Regions from separate parts of the Enterobacter cancerogenus genome, predicted to be linked through region 1. Evidence: predicted binding sites of a transcription regulator. Region 1 holds the regulator's gene; each other region holds the start of a gene.

Region 1 (2,271 bases):
CCAGGAGACGGCGAAGAATTTCTGGATGCCGTTGAGCATGCGCAGCGGTGGGTTCTCCTCGCCTTTTTCGCGGCCCGGACGACGACCAAACATCACGGAGACCGGTACCATCTGCACATCCAGGCCAGGATTGCTGCGGTGCAGGTCGAGATAGTCATGGAACAGCTTGATGGACTCTTCTTTCGGCGTGTAATAGGTGAACACGCGCGGCCCGCCGTGGATAAACACATAGCGTGGCAGCAATGTGCCATCAACTTCCAGCGGTTCTAGCGGGTCGGGAAGGTCATGCGCCAGACACTGGGCGCGAAGCGTCAGTAGGTCAGCCTTCGAGTTATAAGGCAAAACGTACATAATAGGGCGCGACGTATCGAGCCCTAATTCCAGCGCGGGTTCTGCTGGGATAGACTTACTTTTTACCAGGACGCTTAATGGTAAATTAAGTAACTTGTAGTAAATTCGTGGCCAGCCGGACATAAACGATGTAAAGCCTCTGGTTAATAATGCAATTGCGGCGCAAGGATAACAGAAAGCGCGCAAGATTTCTGTTGTTACCCGTCATACTTCAGGCTGCAGCAAAACGCGCTGCGGCTATATACACTGCATCCTTCAGGCTCGCCTGAGGCAGCATGAATGATTTTGTGTATAGTTACTGACGCTATTTCCACTATAAGGTTCTTTTAATGGCCAATAATACCACTGGGTTAACCCGAATCATCAAAGCTGCAGGCTATTCATGGAAAGGTTTCCGCGCCGCATGGATCAATGAAGCTGCTTTCCGCCAGGAAGCGGTTGCCGCGATTGTCGCGGTTATCATCGCGTGTTTCCTTGATGTTGATGCCATAACCCGCGTACTCCTCATTGGTTCCGTACTTCTGGTGATGATAGTGGAAATTATCAATAGCGCTATTGAGGCAGTGGTAGACCGAATTGGTTCAGAATTTCATGAGCTTTCGGGTCGCGCTAAAGATATGGGATCGGCTGCCGTGCTGCTGGCGATTATCATCGCAGCCATCACCTGGGTCACGCTGCTTTGGTCACATTTCCGATGAGCCTCGAGGAATAATTAAGTCCCTGGTTTTTTGTGCAGTTTTTGGTTCCAAAATCGCCTTTGACTGTATATACTCACAGCATAACTGTATATACACCCAGGGGGCGGAATGAAAGCGTTAACGACCAGGCAGCAAGAGGTGTTTGATCTCATTCGGGATCATATCGGCCAGACGGGTATGCCACCCACGCGTGCAGAAATCGCGCAGCGTCTGGGTTTCCGCTCTCCAAACGCGGCTGAGGAACACCTCAAAGCGCTGGCGCGTAAAGGCGTCATTGAGATTGTTTCTGGCGCATCACGCGGTATTCGTCTGCTTGTTGAAGAAGAGACGGGTATTCCGCTGATTGGCCGTGTTGCGGCGGGTGAACCGCTGCTGGCACAGCAGCATATCGAAAGCCACTATCAGGTGGACCCCGGTATGTTTAAGCCGAGCGCTGATTTCCTGCTGCGCGTTAGCGGGATGTCGATGAAAGACATCGGTATTCTCGATGGCGATCTGCTGGCGGTTCACAAAACGCAGGACGTACGCAACGGTCAGGTTGTGGTTGCGCGTATCGATGATGAAGTGACCGTTAAGCGCCTGAAGAAACAAGGCAATACCGTGCAGCTGCTGCCGGAAAACAACGAATTCACGCCTATTGTGGTAGACCTGCGCGAACACAGCTTCTCCATTGAAGGGCTGGCCGTTGGCGTTATCCGCAACGGCGAATGGCTGTAATCTCTTCCTGACGGGCTGCGGTTTCTCCGTGGCCCGTCTCGTTTTATCGTCCCCGGTATTCTCCCATGTCACTGCTGACTGCTTCTGATAAGGCACTCTGGCGTCTCGCGCTGCCGATGATTTTTTCCAATATTACCGTTCCTCTGCTCGGCCTGGTGGACACGGCGGTTATTGGTCATCTGGATTCCCCCGTCTATCTGGGCGGCGTGGCGATTGGCGCCACGGCAACCAGCTTCCTCTTTATGCTGCTGCTCTTTTTACGTATGAGCACCACAGGTCTAACGGCCCAGGCCTACGGCGCGAAAGATCCGCTGCGGCTGGCGCGTGCGCTGGTTCAACCTTTACTCCTGGCGCTCGGTGCAGGCGCGCTGATCGTTTTGCTGCGCACGCCGCTGATAGACCTGGCGCTGCATATTGTGGGCGGCAGCGAAGCAGTGCTGGAGCAGGCGCGGCGTTTCCTTGAAATCCGCTGGCTGAGTGCGCCCGCTTCGCTGGCAAACCTGGT
Region 2 (2,271 bases), 680 kb from region 1:
CACCTCTCCGGTGATGGCGCTGGTACGTGAAACCTATCAGCGTCTGTTCAACAGCACGCCGAATATCCAGGTGATCCACGCGGGTCTGGAGTGCGGTCTGTTCAAAAAACCGTACCCGAACATGGACATGGTTTCCATTGGGCCAACCATCACCGGGCCACACTCCCCGGATGAGCAGGTTCATATCGAAAGCGTGGGCCACTACTGGACGCTGCTGACGGAACTGCTGAAGGCGATCCCTGCGAAGTAATTAGCCGTTTGATGCCCGGTGGCGCTTCGCTTGCCGGGCCTACGATTGATACACGCTACAACCCTAATACCAACTGCCGCTCCAGCTGCGGATCCAGCAGCGTAACGTGCACCCCCACCAGCCGAACCCCTCGCCCTGCCCGCCGCTCTTCCCACGCTTTTTTCGCCGTAGCGATAAGATCGTCTTTATTCAGCCGGGGCCAGACGTGTTCCTGGGTGGTCTGCTGGAAATCGTTGAACTTGAGCTTGATGCCCTGACGGGCAATCAGCAGATCCGGTTTCACCTTCGCCAGACGTCGTTCCAGCTCGGGATAGAGCTGATCGGTAATAATGGCTTCGCAATCTGACCAGTCGTGAATATCTTCTATCAGCGTGCGCTCGACCCCGACGGATTTACGCAGCCGTTCGCTGTTCACGTCGCGATCGTCAATCCCCTGGCTGCGCTCCCACAGCACGCGGCCAAATTTGCCAAAACGCTTGAGCAGCATCGCCAGATCGCTGCGCTGCACGTCTTCACAGGTCCGTAATCCCATGCTTTCAAGCTTGGCGGCAGAGACTTTCCCCACGCCGGGAATTTTACCGAGCGGCAGGGTTTTCAAAAACGCCGGGACCTCTTCAGGGGTGATGACGTACTGACCGTTGGGCTTATTGAGATCGGACGCGATTTTCGCCAGGAACTTCACCGGCGCGATGCCTGCCGATGCGGTCAGGTTTAGCTCGTCTGAGATGGTCTGGCGGATCTTCTGCGCCATCAGCGTGGCTGAGCCGTGGCAATGCAGGCTGTCAGTGACATCAAGATAGGCTTCGTCCAGCGAAAGCGGCTCAATCAGCGAGGTATAGCGGGAAAAAATTTCCCGTATGTGGGCGGAGGCTTCTTTATAGGCGTCGAAACGCCCCGGTAAAAGGGTGAGATGAGGGCACAGCTTCAGCGCCATTGCCGTAGGCATTGCGCTGCGTACGCCAAATTTGCGCGCAGGATAGTTGGCGGTACTGATGACGCCACGCTGGACGCGGCTTCCGCCTATCGCGATAGGGATATCCCGTAGCGCCGGATTATCACGCATCTCTACCGCAGCGAAAAAGCAGTCCATATCGACATGGATTATTTTGCGCATAGTAAACCCTCACTCATCACTGGATAAGTATACAGTAAACATAAGCAAATTGAGAAGCGTCCGTGACGCGAGCAGCGTCTGCCCACTTTATAAAGGAAAACTAATGTGTAAACTAACAGCTTCGCTATTGCGAAAATCTATAGCGATGATAATGTGAGCGCTCCTGTCCAGAATAATCTGATTTCGGGTCTCTTTTGCCGTCCTGGCAAGTTGGTCATGGTTTTATCAAGGAACAAGTAGTATGCGTAAAATCGCATTATTCATTGCGATGCTTCTGATTCCGTGTGTGTCGTTTGCCGGGCTGCTCAGCAGCAACAGTTCAACCACACCCATCAGCAAAGAATATAAACAGCAGTTAATGGGATCCCCGGTTTATATTCAAATCTTCAAGGAAGAGCGCACTCTCGACCTGTATGTCAAAATGGGCGAGACGTATCAGCTGCTTGATAGTTATAAGATTTGTAACTATTCAGGGGGCCTTGGACCAAAACAACGTCAGGGCGACTTCAAGAGTCCGGAAGGGTTTTACAACGTTCAGCGTAGCCAGCTAAAACCTGACAGCCGTTTCTATAAAGCGATTAACATCGGTTTCCCGAATGCCTTCGACCGTGCCCACGGTTATGAGGGTAAATACCTGATGATCCACGGTGCCTGCGTGTCTGTCGGCTGTTACGCGATGACCGATACGGGCATTGATGAGATTTTCCAGTTCGTGACCGGCGCACTGGTCTTTGGTCAGCCGAACGTGCAGGTGAGCATTTATCCGTTCCGCATGACCGATGCCAACATGGCGCGTCACAAATACTCTTACTACGCGGATTTCTGGAAACAGCTGAAGCCGGGTTACGACTACTTTGAACAGACCCATAAGCCGCCGGTTGTTTCGGTTGTGGATGGGCGTTATCTG
Region 3 (2,271 bases), 540 kb from region 1:
AGGTTTCGCCAGCGGTAATCGCCTCTTCAGGCGTTGAGACGAGGGTGGAAGCATGAGGGGCCGCAGCAGGTGCAAAGCCGGTTTTTTCAGTCATGGCATTCTCCGTACCAATGAGTTAGCGCAAAGGTAAATATAGACACCAGGTTAACAATCCACAGTGCCTGATACGGTCTATCTTTTGTGCAGTGTCCCACGATATAACTTGTTAATGTGATGTAAATCACTATTTGACGGAAATTAACTGCAATCATTTTCATTCATGGTGAGATGTGTCACGAAATTCAGCGCTTTGCTTCTGTAAAGTACCTTTTTACTTCTTCTGACTAACCGACCCACAGAGGAGTCACCTATGTCTAAGTCTGATGTTTTTCATCTCGGCCTCACTAAAAACGATTTACAAGGGGCTACGCTGGCTATCGTCCCTGGCGATCCTGAGCGTGTGGAAAAGATCGCCGCGCTGATGGATAAGCCGGTTAAGCTGGCAGCCCATCGTGAATTTACCACCTGGCGCGCGGAGCTGGATGGCAAAGCGGTCATCGTCTGCTCTACCGGTATCGGTGGCCCGTCGACCTCTATCGCTGTTGAAGAACTCGCTCAGCTGGGCATTCGGACTTTCCTGCGTATTGGTACCACGGGCGCCATTCAGCCACACATCAACGTGGGTGACGTGCTGGTCACGACCGCATCCGTGCGTCTGGATGGTGCAAGCCTGCACTTTGCGCCGATGGAGTTCCCGGCCGTCGCTGATTTTGAATGTACCACTGCGCTGGTGGACGCGGCGAAATCCATTGGTGCCACCACGCACGTGGGCGTCACTGCCTCTTCAGACACCTTCTATCCGGGCCAGGAGCGTTACGACACCTTCTCTGGCCGCGTGGTCAGCCGCTTTAAAGGCTCCATGGAAGAGTGGCAGTCAATGGGCGTGATGAACTACGAAATGGAGTCTGCAACCCTGCTGACCATGTGTGCCAGTCAGGGCCTGCGTGCCGGTATGGTGGCGGGCGTTATCGTTAACCGCACCCAGCAGGAGATCCCGAACGCTGAGACCATGAAGCAGACCGAAAGTCATGCGGTGAAAATCGTGGTTGAAGCGGCTCGCCGCCTGATCTAATCCTCTCTTCTGAGATAAAAGGCCGACACGTTCGGCCTTTTCTTTTTGCGTAGCGCCTCGCAGGAAAACCCTTTCAAACTGGACGTTTATACAGCACAATTCTATTTTATGCGGGAAATTCGTTGATGCAGGGGGCAGTGTGGATATCTCTATCCTGATTTATGCAGTGGTTGCGCTGGTGAGCGTGGGCGTAGGCTGGCTGATCGCCAGCTACCAGCACGCGCAGCAAAAGGCCGACCAGCTGGCAGAGCGTGAAGAGATGGTTGCCGAACTAAGCGCGGTAAAACAACAGCTTGCCCAAAGTGGTCACTGGCGCGACGAGTGCGAGCTGCTTAATAACGAAGTGCGCAATCTGCGTGATATCAACACCTCGCTGGAAGCCGATCTTCGCGAAGTGACTACCCGCCTTGAATCTACCCAGCTGCACGCTGAAGACAAAATCCGCCAGATGATCAACAGCGAACAACGCCTGAGCGAGCAGTTTGAGAACCTCGCGAACCGCATTTTCGAGCACAGCAACCGCCGCGTTGACGAACAAAACCGCCAAAGCCTGAACAGCCTGCTGACGCCCCTGCGCGAACAGCTTGATGGCTTTCGCCGCCAGGTGCAGGACAGCTTTGGCATGGAGGCGCGAGAGCGCCACACCCTGGCCCATGAAATTCGTAACCTCCAGCAGCTGAACGCCCAGATGGCGCAGGAAGCCATCAACCTGACGCGCGCGCTGAAAGGCGATAACAAAGCGCAGGGCAACTGGGGCGAAGTGGTGCTGACCCGCGTGCTGGAAGCCTCTGGCCTGCGGGAAGGGCATGAATACGAGACGCAGGTCAGCATTGAAAACGATGCCCGCTCGCGCATGCAGCCGGATGTGATTGTCCGCCTGCCGCAGGGCAAGGACGTGGTGATTGATGCCAAAATGACGCTGGTGGCGTATGAACGCTACTTCAACGCGGACGATGACTACACCCGCGAATCGGCCCTGCAGGAGCATATCGCGTCGGTGCGTAACCACATTCGTCTGCTGGGCCGCAAAGACTACCAGCAGCTGCCGGGGCTGCGTTCGCTGGACTACGTGCTCATGTTTATCCCGGTCGAACCCGCGTTTCTGCTGGCGCTCGACAGACAGCCCGAACTGATAACGGAAGCGCTGAAAAATAACATTA

Evidence for each region. Region 1 encodes LexA, which represses DNA repair genes until DNA is damaged. Its sites were predicted from a motif close to TNCTGTATGTACATACAGNA; they were not measured.
Region 2: the regulator LexA is predicted to act here: its motif matches at 1,382-1,401, upstream of dinB (DNA polymerase IV).
Region 3: the regulator LexA is predicted to act here: its motif matches at 1,188-1,207, upstream of rmuC (DNA recombination protein RmuC).

Annotation. Positions count from the first base shown of each region.
Region 1 is NZ_CP077290.1:2,378,907-2,381,177, reverse strand. Features, by position in the region: gene plsB (glycerol-3-phosphate 1-O-acyltransferase PlsB) at 1-474, opposite strand, end outside; gene I6L58_RS11230 (diacylglycerol kinase) at 681-1,049, shown strand; gene lexA (transcriptional repressor LexA) at 1,158-1,766, shown strand; gene dinF (MATE family efflux transporter DinF) at 1,832-2,271, shown strand, end outside.
Region 2 is NZ_CP077290.1:1,699,943-1,702,213, forward strand. Features, by position in the region: gene pepD (cytosol nonspecific dipeptidase) at 1-250, shown strand, start outside; gene dinB (DNA polymerase IV) at 306-1,364, opposite strand; gene dpaA (peptidoglycan meso-diaminopimelic acid protein amidase) at 1,606-2,271, shown strand, end outside.
Region 3 is NZ_CP077290.1:2,919,944-2,922,214, forward strand. Features, by position in the region: gene I6L58_RS13755 (dienelactone hydrolase family protein) at 1-94, opposite strand, end outside; gene udp (uridine phosphorylase) at 350-1,111, shown strand; gene rmuC (DNA recombination protein RmuC) at 1,251-2,271, shown strand, end outside.